Regions from separate parts of the Massilia sp. BAP21 genome, predicted to be linked through region 2. Evidence: predicted binding sites of a transcription regulator. Region 2 holds the regulator's gene; the other holds the start of a gene.
The links. Region 2 encodes LexA, which represses DNA repair genes until DNA is damaged. Its sites were predicted from a motif close to ACTGTATNNNNATACAGT; they were not measured.
Positions count from the first base shown of each region.

Region 1: the regulator LexA is predicted to act here: its motif matches at 1,932-1,949, upstream of ACWYRN_RS15075 (error-prone DNA polymerase).

Region 1 is NZ_CM173596.1:3,416,851-3,422,074, reverse strand. Features, by position in the region: gene ACWYRN_RS15075 (error-prone DNA polymerase) at 1-1,869, opposite strand, end outside; gene ACWYRN_RS15070 (PhzF family phenazine biosynthesis protein) at 1,984-2,775, shown strand; gene ACWYRN_RS15065 (LysR family transcriptional regulator) at 2,976-3,902, opposite strand; partial or broken gene metE (5-methyltetrahydropteroyltriglutamate--homocysteine S-methyltransferase) at 3,998-5,224, shown strand, end outside.
Region 2 is NZ_CM173596.1:539,330-544,553, forward strand. Features, by position in the region: gene rpsF (30S ribosomal protein S6) at 1-378, opposite strand, end outside; gene lexA (transcriptional repressor LexA) at 610-1,245, shown strand; gene ACWYRN_RS02415 (tetratricopeptide repeat protein) at 1,438-2,172, opposite strand; gene ACWYRN_RS02420 (cystathionine gamma-synthase family protein) at 2,197-3,438, opposite strand; gene purF (amidophosphoribosyltransferase) at 3,447-4,973, opposite strand; gene ACWYRN_RS02430 (CvpA family protein) at 5,011-5,224, opposite strand, start outside.

The DNA.
Region 1 (5,224 bases), 2.9 Mb from region 2:
GTAGAAGACGCGCGGCTTCATGCGCGGCAGCATGCTCATTTGCGCGCGCGATTCGATCTGGAACACGCCCACCGTGTCGGCGGCGCAGATCATGTCGTAGGTCGCCTTGTCGTCGGGCGGGATGTCCTGCATCTCGAAGACGATGTCGTGGCGCAGGCTCACCAGCGCCAGCGCACGCCGCAGCATCGACAGCATGCCCAGCGCCAGCACGTCGACCTTCATCAGGCCGAGTTCCTCGAGGTCGTTCTTGTCCCACTGGATGACGCTGCGGTCGACCATGGTGGCGTTCTCGATCGGCACCAGGCGCGACAGTTTGCCGCGCGCGATGACGAAGCCACCCGGGTGCTGCGAGAGGTGACGCGGGAAGTTCAGCAGCTGCTGCGCCAGCGTGGCCCATTGCAGCGACAGCGGCGCCTGCGGATCGAGGCCGCATTCGCCCAGGCGCATCAGCAGGTTTTCCTTGCTGTCGAACCAGTGGTGGTTCTTGCAGACCTTCTCGATGATGGCGAGGTCGATGCCGAGCGCGCGGCCGCTGTCGCGCAGCGCGCTTTTCGGGCGGTAGCTGATGACCACCGCCGCCAATGCCGCGCGCATGCGGCCGTACTTGGCGTAGATGTACTGGATGACCTCTTCGCGGCGCTGGTGTTCGAAGTCGACGTCGATGTCCGGCGGCTCGTTGCGCTCCTTCGAGATAAAGCGTTCGAACAGCAGGTTCGCCCGCGCCGGATCGACCTCGGTGATGCCGAGGCAGTAGCAGACCGCCGAGTTGGCGGCCGAGCCGCGGCCCTGGCACAGGATCTCCTGCGAACGGGCGAAGCGCACGATGTCGTACACGGTGAGAAAATAGTGTTCGTATTCCATCTCGGCGATCAGCGCCAGCTCGTGCTCGATCTGGGCCTGCACCCTGGCCGGGATGCCCTCGCGGAAGCGCCGGTGCGCGCCGATATAGGTTTCGCTGCGCAAGAAGCTGCTCGCCGTCTGCCCCGGCGGCACCACTTCGTTCGGGTACTCGTAGCGCAGTTCGTCGAGCGAAAAGGTGCAGGCCGAAGCGATACGCAGTGTCTCGTCCAGCGCCTCCTTCGAATAGATGTTCGCCAGGCGCAGGCGCGCGCGCAGGTGCTGCTCGGCGTTCTGCGCCAGGCCGTAGCCGCATTCGGCCACGGGCTTGTTCAGGCGGGTGGCGGTGAGCGTGTCCTGCAGGGGCTTGCGGGAGCGCACATGCATCGTCACGTGCCCGAGCGCGACGATCGGCAGGCCGTGCTGCCAGCCCACTTCTTCCACCGTGATGCGGTGCGCTTCATCCAGCGCGCGGTGCAGCAGGGTCAGGCCGATCCAGGCACGGTTGCCGAACTGCTCGATCATCCACGCGGCCTGCGCGTGCAGGCGATCGACGCCGGCCTGGTCGTGGCCGGGATAGCGCGGCAGCAGGATCGCCAGGCAGTCGGGCATGCCCTTCAGGTGCGCCAGCTCGCCTTGCGGGTCGGCGATGTCGCCCGGGGTGAGGCAGTAGCTTCCCTTTTCGCTGCGCGTGCGGCCCAGCGTGATGAACTCGGACAGGTTGCCGTAGCCGTTGCGGTTGCGGGCCAGCAGGATCAGCGACAGGGCCGGGTTGCCGTCCGGCTCCTGCAGGTGGAAATGGGCGCCGACGACGAAGGGCAGCCCCGCCTTCTTGGCCTCGGCATGGGCGCGCACCACGCCGGCCAGCGAGCATTCGTCGGTAAGCGCCAACGCCGCATAACCCAGCTTCACCGCCCGCGCCACCAGCTCCTCGGCATGCGAGGCGCCTTGCAGGAAGGAGAAGTTCGAGAGGCAGAACAGCTCGGCATAGTCGGGCAGGCCCTGCATCGACGGATCGGACGGTAAAGGCATTCTTGACTGGGCTTGAGAAAAACGGGGGTGACAAAAATTAAACGTGCAAACCGCACAAAACTACTGTATAAAAACACAGTATAACTGACGAGGTAAATTTGGCAAGGATCAGCAATGCGTGTTCATGAGTTCGATTGTTTTGGAGAAAAGCCTGGAGAGGGCAACCCGGCGCTGGTCGTCGAGGAAGGAAACGGCAACCCGGGCTGGCGCCGGGCGCTGGCGCGCGAGCGCGGCTTGACCTGTGTGTTCGTCGATGCCGGCGATACCCCCGATGTGGCGGCGGTACTGGATTACGTCTATCCGCACATGCGCAGTCCGCTGTGCGTGCATGCCACGCTGGCGGCGGCGGCGCTGCTGTTCGAGCGGCACGGGGCCGCTGCGCCGCTGACGGTCAAGACCGCGATGCACGGCCAGCCGCTGCTCCTGTCGCGCCTTGGCGATACGGTGTTCGTCTGGCTGGAGCGCCAGCAAGCGCCCGCGCTCGAACTGGACACCGCCCTGCCCCTGCGCCTGCTGGCGGCGCCCGACCTGGTGCTGGCCAGCGCGCCGCGCGTGCTGTCGGTAGGCAGCCCGAAGCTGCTGCTGGAAGTGGCCGATGTCGACACGCTGTACGGCTTGCAGCCTGACCTGGCGCTGATCCATGTGTGGAGCAGGAACGCCGGCGTGAACGGCTGCTACGTCTGGTGCCGCACCGGCGATGGCGAGGTCGAGGGCCGCAACTTCAACCACCTCGAACCGGCGCTGGAAGACAGCGCCACCGGCGTGGCGGCGGGGGCGCTCACGCTGCTGCTGGGCCAGGGTGTGAAGGTGCGCCAGGGCCGCGCCACCGGCCAGTCCTGCTCCATCCGCACCGCACTCGAAGGCGAGGCCGTGCTGGTGGGCGGGCTGGTGAGCCGCAGTGCATAACATCGTTTTTATGTAGGGTGGGCACTTGTGCCCACGCGGTCGTACTCCAGCATACCTTCATAACTTCCCGGGATCGGGAAGATTGCAGGCCAGCTCAAAGGCTGCCGAGCATGCCGATGGTCAGACCGCGTGGGCACAAGTGCCATTCGTGGCCCGGCCCACCCTACTAACAACACCGCTATCGGATGGGCCTGCTCCGCTCACAGCAAGGTAATCCCCGGCAAGGCCAGCAAGGACGTCTCGCGCATCACCTGCACGAAATCGACCAGGCAGGCATTTCCCGCCAGCCGTTTCGGCGTTACCGCATACAGGCGCCCCGTCAAGCCCTCCGGCCCGATGCGCGAGCGCGCCACGTAGCCGCGCTCCAGGTAGCCGTTCACCGCCCACAGCGGCAGCGCCGCCAGTCCGCGTCCGCTGGCCACCAGCTGCAGCATCCCCACCGTCAACTCGGTCGTGCGCCGCGGCGGCTCCACGCCGGCCGGGCGCAGCACCTGGCGCACCAGGTCCAGCATGTCGTCCGGCACCGGGTAGGTAATCAGGGCCTGGCCCGCGAAATCCTGCGCCACCAGATAAGGCTTGGCGAGATACGGATGGTTCAGCGGCAGGATCGCCACCATCTCGAACTCGAACAACGGATGGAAGTCCACGTCGGTCTCGCTCTCGTCCAGCTCCGACACGATTGCCACCTCGGCGCGGTCCTGGTGCAGCAGGCCGATCGGATCGGCCTGGAAGCCCGACACGATGTCCTGCTCGACTTCCGGCCAGCGCGCGCGCAATGCGTCCATCGACGGCATCAGCCAGTCGAAGCAGGTATGGCACTCGACCGCGATGCGCAGCTTGCCGGTGGCGTTGCTGGTCAGGCGCGCCAGGTCGCGCTCGGCCGCGCCGATGTGCGGCAAGACCTGCTCGGCCAGCGCCAACAGGCGCTGGCCGGCAGCCGTAAACGCCACCGGCGACGACTTGCGTTCGAACAGCCCGGTCTCGTATTGCCGCTCCAGCGCCAGCACCTGGTGCGAGAGCGCCGACTGCGTCACGTTGAGCAATTGCGCGGCGCGCGAGATGGTGCCGGCCTCTTTCAGCGCCAGCAGGGTGCGCAGGTGGCGCAGTTCAAGGATGGAAGTAGCCATGAATGATTTTCACGTTAAGTCGAAATTTTTTCGTTTGAATTATGCATGAGTTCTGACGACAATCGTTAGCATCATTCATACGAACTGGATTTATCATGATCAAGATTCATACACTGGGCTATCCACGCATCGGCCTGCAACGCGAGCTGAAGTTCGCCCTCGAACGCCACTGGCGCGGCGAATCGAGCGCAGCGGAACTGGAAGAGACCGCCGCGAACTGCGCGCACGCCACTGGCAGCAGCAGGCAAACGCGGGGCTGGACTACGTCACGGTCGGCGACTTCGCCTTCTACGATCATGTGGCGAACCACATCCAGCTGTTCGGCTGCGAGCCGGCGCGCTTCGGTTTTGACGGCAGCGAATCGGCGCTGGCGCGTTACTTCACCCTCGCCCGTGGGGTAGCAAACGAGGTGGCAAACGAGGCAGCGCACGAACACGGCGAAGGATGCTGCGGCGGCCAGCACGGCGGCAAGCCGGCACTGGAAATGACCAAGTGGTTCGACACCAACTACCACTACCTGGTCCCCGAGTTCGATGCCGCCACCAGCTTCGCGCTGGCGCCCGAACGCCTGCTGGCCGAAGTAACGCAAGCCCGGGCCCTGGGCCACAAGGTCAAGGTGGCGCTGGTCGGCCCCCTCACCTTCCTCTGGCTCGGCAAAGCCAGGCAGGACGGCTTCGACAAGCTCGACCTGCTCGATACCCTGCTGCCCGCCTACGTGCAGCTGCTGGTGCAATTGAAAGCGGCCGGCGCCGAATGGGTGCAGGTCGACGAACCGATTCTCGGCCTGGACCTGCCGGGCGCCTGGCTGCTGGCCTTCGAGCGCGCCTATCACACGCTGGCCACGGCCGGCCTGCCGCTGCTGCTGGCCACCTACTTCTCTCCGCTCGAAGGCCAGCTGAGTATCGCCTGCAAGCTGCCGGTGGCCGGCCTGCACGTCGACGGCGTACGCGCCGCCCACGAGCTGCAATCGGTGGCCGACTGGCTGCCGGATAACAAGGTGCTCTCGGTCGGCATCGTCGATGGCCGCAACATCTGGCGCACGGATCTCGACCGCGCCCTCGCCTGCCTCAAGCCGCTGGCGCAGCGCCGCCGCGGCGAACTCTGGCTCGCGCCATCGTGCTCGCTGCTGCACGTGCCGCTGTCGCTGCGCGAAGACGCCGCCATCGACGTCGAATTGCGCAGCTGGCTGGCCGGCGCTGCGGAAAAACTGGACGAACTGCGCATCCTGCGCAACGCCCTGGTCGAAGGCGACGGCAGCGTGTACCTGGAACTGTGCGCCTCGCGTGCGGCGGCGGAGGCGCGCGCCAACAGCCCGCGTGTGC
Region 2 (5,224 bases):
TGGGGCAGCAGCAGCCGCTGGGGCTTCTGCGCGGTGGCTCTTGGCTGCGTCTTCGCGCTGGACCGACTTCATCATTGGCGATGGAGCGGTTTCAGCTTTCTTCATCTTCACGGTCAGGTGACGCAGCACGGCATCATTGAACTTGAATGCGGTTTCCAGCTCGACCAGGGTCTCGTTGTCGCATTCGATGTTCATGCAGATGTAGTGTGCCTTCGGCAGCTTCTGGATCTGGTAAGCCATCTGGCGACGGCCCCAGTCTTCCACGCGATGGATGTTACCGCCGCGCGCGGTGACGCTGGCCTTGTAACGCTCGATCATCGCCGGGACTTGCTCGCTTTGGTCCGGGTGGACGATAAAAACGATTTCATAATGACGCATGCAACACTCCTTGAGGACGTTTAAACAAATGCCCACCTCGGCGTCAAGACGAGTGTGGGAAGGGAAAGCCGGCAATTATAACGCGAAGCCGGCGGCATGGCAATCGCGGGGGTTTGTACCGCTCTTGCGACAACCCGGCAAGCGAAAAGTGGGATTTATTTGCATTTACCCTTGCATTATGCGAAGCACTGTACAAAAATACAGTCTGAATCGATAACCAGTGGTATACCCATGCTCAAGCTCACTGCAAGGCAAGAACAGATCCTCAACCTGATCAAGGAAGCGATCGACAACACCGGCTTCCCGCCGACCCGCGCCGAGATCGCGAAGGAATTGGGCTTCAAGTCGGCCAACGCGGCCGAGGAGCACCTGCAAGCCCTGGCGCGTAAAGGCGCGATCGAGATCGTGTCGGGCACCTCGCGCGGCATCCGCCTGATCGGCGCCTCCAGCGAACCGGCGCTGCCGGTCATCCCGCCTGCCCTGCTGATGTCGCTGCCGCTCGTCGGCCGCGTGGCGGCGGGTTCCCCTATCCTGGCGCAGGAACACGTGGAAGCGACCTACAACGTCGACCCGGCCATGTTCGCGGCCCGTCCCGACTTCTTGCTGAAGGTGCGCGGCTGGTCGATGCGCGACGCCGGCATCATGGATGGCGACTTCCTGGCCGTGAAAAAGGTCGACAGCGCCAAGAACGGCCAGATCGTCGTTGCGCGCCTGGGCGAGGATGTGACGGTGAAGCGCTACCGCAAGACGGGCGAACTGATCGAGCTGCTGCCGGAAAATCCGGACTTCAAGGTGATCCAGGTTGCGCCGGGCGACGAGTTCGCGCTGGAAGGCCTGGCGGTGGGCTTGATGCGCAGCTGGCACTGATTTTGTGCTGACGTAGAAAAGGCCGCTGACGCGGCCTTTTTGCTTTTCGTAGGGTGGGCTCTCGAGCCCACGCGGTAGAACGCTTAATCAGTCGAAACACCTTGCGTCGCACCGTACGGCAATCCTGACGGGATTTTGTTCGACATGCAGGTGTCGTACCGCGTGGGCTCAAGAGCCCACCCTACAAAAGCGTTACTTGCGCTTGCTCGAGATCGAATCTTCCTTCGGCGCCTTGTTCACGATCGCATTGTGCTCGGCGATATAGGCCTCGGTCGCCGAACGCCACACCGCCACGTCCGCCAGCGTCATCTTGGCGCCGACCTTGGCTTCTTCCGACACGTTCTCCTGCACCTGCGCCAGGTGGGCCTTGGCCTTTTCCATCTCGGTCGCGTTCATCAGCTTGGCCACATCGGCCGGAATCCGGTTCGACAGGGGCGACACCGCATTCAGGTTCTGCACGAAGCCGTTGTAGCAATCCTGCCATTTGTTGATCGCATTCGCGACCCGGTCGATCTCGTCGCTCTGCTTCGAGATCGGTGGCACGCGCGGCGCCGGGCAGTGGAACTTGCCGGACTTCAGGTCTTCGCCATCGTACTTCGACACCCAGTAATCGATGTCGGCACGGCGCGCGACGCGCTGCTGCATGATCACCAGCGAATCCGCAGCCACCTTGTTGCCCTTGGCCGCTGCCTTGGTGAACCACGCCGTGGCCTTGGCCTCGTCGACCTCGCCCGCTTCGCCATACCAGTACATCTGGCCCAGGCTCTGCTGGGCCTCGACGTTGCCGGCATTCGCCAGCTTGGTGTACAGCTTCATGGCTTCGGGATACTTCTTCTGCTCGAACAAGGCCTTGGCGTCTTCCAGCTCGCCCGCGTGAACAAATCCTGCCAGCAGCAGGCCGGCAAACAGCAGCGCAGTTTTCTTCATGTTGTCGCGTCTCTTCAGTATGGATTACGCGCCAAGTGCCGCGCGGAAGTCTTCCAGCAAGTCCTCGGTGTCCTCGATGCCCACCGAGACCCGGATCAGCGACTCGGCAATGCCCATGCTGGCGCGGCGCTCGGCGCCCATCTCGAAGAAGATCGTGTGCGCCACCGGAATCACCAGGGTACGGGTATCGCCCAGGTTACTCGCCGGGATGGCCAGCTTCAGGCGGTTCAGGTAATCGAAGCAATCGATGCCGTCCTTCAGCTCGAAGCTCAGCAGCGAGCCGCCGGCGCGGAACAGTTCCGTCGTCACCCCATGCTGCGGGTGCGATGCCAGGCCCGGGTAGTGCACGGCTGCCACGCGCTCGTCCGCTTCCAGCATGCGCGCCAGCGCCAGCGCATTGCCCGTGGTGCGCTCCATGCGCAGCGCCAGCGTTTCGGCGCCGACCGCGATGTGGTGCGCAGCTTCCGGCCCGAGCGAGGCGCCGAAGTCGCGCAGGGCCTTCGCGCGCAGCTGCGCCATGCCCTGGTTGGCGGCCGGCTGCTTGCGGAAGTTGTCGGCGATATTCGGATAGGCGCTCCAGTCGAACAGCCCGGTATCGGTCAGCGCACCACCCAGCGCAATACCGTGGCCGGCAATCGACTTGGTCAGCGAATTCACGACCAGGCCGGCGCCCACGTCCTTCGGGCGGAAGAGATACGGCGTGGTCATGGTGTTGTCGACCACGTACAGGATGCCGCGCGCACGGCACAGCTCGCCGATGCGCTTGAGGTCCGCCACCTGGGTGCGCGGGTTGGCAATCGTCTCGACGAACACGAAGCGCGTGTTTGGCGTCAAGGCCGCTTCCACGTTGGCCACGTCGGTGGCGTCGACAAACGACACGTCCACGCCCTGCCCTGCCACCGTCTGCCACAAGCTGTTGGTGTTGCCGAACAGGAAGCTCGACGAGACGATGTGGTCGCCCGCCTTCAACAGCGCCTGGAACAGCGCGCCGATGGCCGCCATGCCGGTGCCGAAGCACAGGGTGGCGACGCCGTCTTCCATCTTCGTGACCTTGTCTTCCAGCGCGGACACGGTCGGGTTGCCCTGGCGGCCGTAGCGGAAGCCCGGCTCCTTGCCCTGGAACACCGAGGCCAGCTGGCGCGCATCGTTGTAGCCGAATGCCACCGAGGTGTGCACCGGCTTGTGCAGCGAGCCCTGCTCGATCGTCTTGCGGCGATCGTTGTGCAGGATGGTGGTGGTGAAACCGTAGTTCTTTTTATCGCTCATGGTGCACTTTATTCCGCGGCGACCGGTGGGTTCAGGTTCAGCTGGGTACGCACGGCATCCTCCGCCGGCGCCGGCTTGCCGCCGTTGTGGCGCGCCGATTCCAGGTTGTCCAGGTAGGCCGGGGTCACGTCGCCGGTCACGTACACGCCGTCGAAGCACGAAGCCTCGAAGTTGGTCAGTTCCGGGTTCACGTCCGAGATCGAGCGCTTCAGCGCATCGATGTCCTGGTAGACCAGGCGGTCGGCCGTGATTTCCTTGCACACTTCCTCGACCGTGCGGCCGTAGGCGATCAGCTCGTCGCGGGTCGGCATGTCGATGCCGTACACGTTCGGGAACAGCACCGGCGGCGCCGCCGACGCGAAGAACACCTTGCGGGCGCCGGCTTCGCGCGCCATCTGCACGATCTCGCGGCTGGTGGTGCCGCGCACGATGGAGTCGTCGACCAGCAGCACGTTCTTGCCCTTGAACTCGGAGCCGATCGCGTTCAGCTTCTGGCGCACCGACTTCTTGCGCATGCCCTGCCCCGGCATGATGAAAGTACGGCCGATGTAGCGGTTTTTAATAAAACCTTCGCGGTATTCGACGCCGAGTTTGAGCGCCAGCTGGATCGCAGCGGGACGCGAGGAATCGGGAATCGGCATGACGACGTCGATTTCCTCGACCGGGATTTCCTTGCGGATCTTGTCGGCCAGGTATTCACCCATTTTCAGGCGGGTGGCATACACCGAGGCGCCGTCGATCACCGAGTCCGGGCGCGCCAGGTACACGTATTCGAAGGCGCAGGGGTTTAGCGATGGGTTTTCCGCGCACTGGCGCGCGTGCAATTGGCCATCGTCGCCGATGAACACGGCTTCGCCCGGCGCGATGTCGCGCACGAAACGGAAGCCGATGCCTTCCAGCGCCACCGATTCGCTCGCCACCATGTATTCGATGCCGTGCTCGCCCTCGTTCATGCCCAGGCACAGCGGACGGATGCCGTAGGGGTCGCGGAAGGCCAGCATGCCGTGGCCGGCGATCTGGGCGACGACAGCGTAGGCGCCGCGCACGCGCTTGTGCACGATGCCGACCGCCTTGAACAGGGCCTCGGCGTCGAGCGAATAGCCATTCGCCGCGACCTGGATCTCGTGGGCCAGCACGTTCAGCAGCACTTCCGAGTCGGAATTGGTATTGATGTGGCGGCGGTCGTTACGGAACAGCGCGTCTTTCAGCTCGGCCTGGTTCGTCAGGTTGCCGTTGTGGGCCAGGGTAATGCCGAACGGTGCGTTCACGTAGAACGGCTGCGCTTCTTCCTCGCTCGACGAACCGGCGGTCGGGTAGCGGCAGTGACCGATGCCGGTGTTCCCCTGCAGCGAACGCATGTTACGGGTGCGGAACACGTCACGCACCAGGCCGTTGGCCTTGTACATCGAGAACATGCTGCTGTGATTGGTTGCAATGCCCGCCGCATCCTGGCCGCGGTGCTGCAGCAGCAGCAATGCGTCGTACAAGAGCTGGTTGACGGGAGTTTGCGAGACGACGCCGACGATGCCACACATGGTGTGCTCCTAAGAACTGAATGCAGTTACAGAAAGATCAAAACTGAACATGCTGCGCCAGGGCAGCGGGAAGGAAAGGCTTGACCGTGCGTGCACCGGTCTCCGCCAGGGGCGATAAAAGCGCTTCTTTCCAGAATGCTTGTTGGGGAATGGAAGTCATCGAACACAATATGACGGCGGCCAGCACCATGACAATACCGCGCGCCAGGCCAAACAGTCCACCGAGGCCGCGGTCCGCCAGGGTCAGCCCG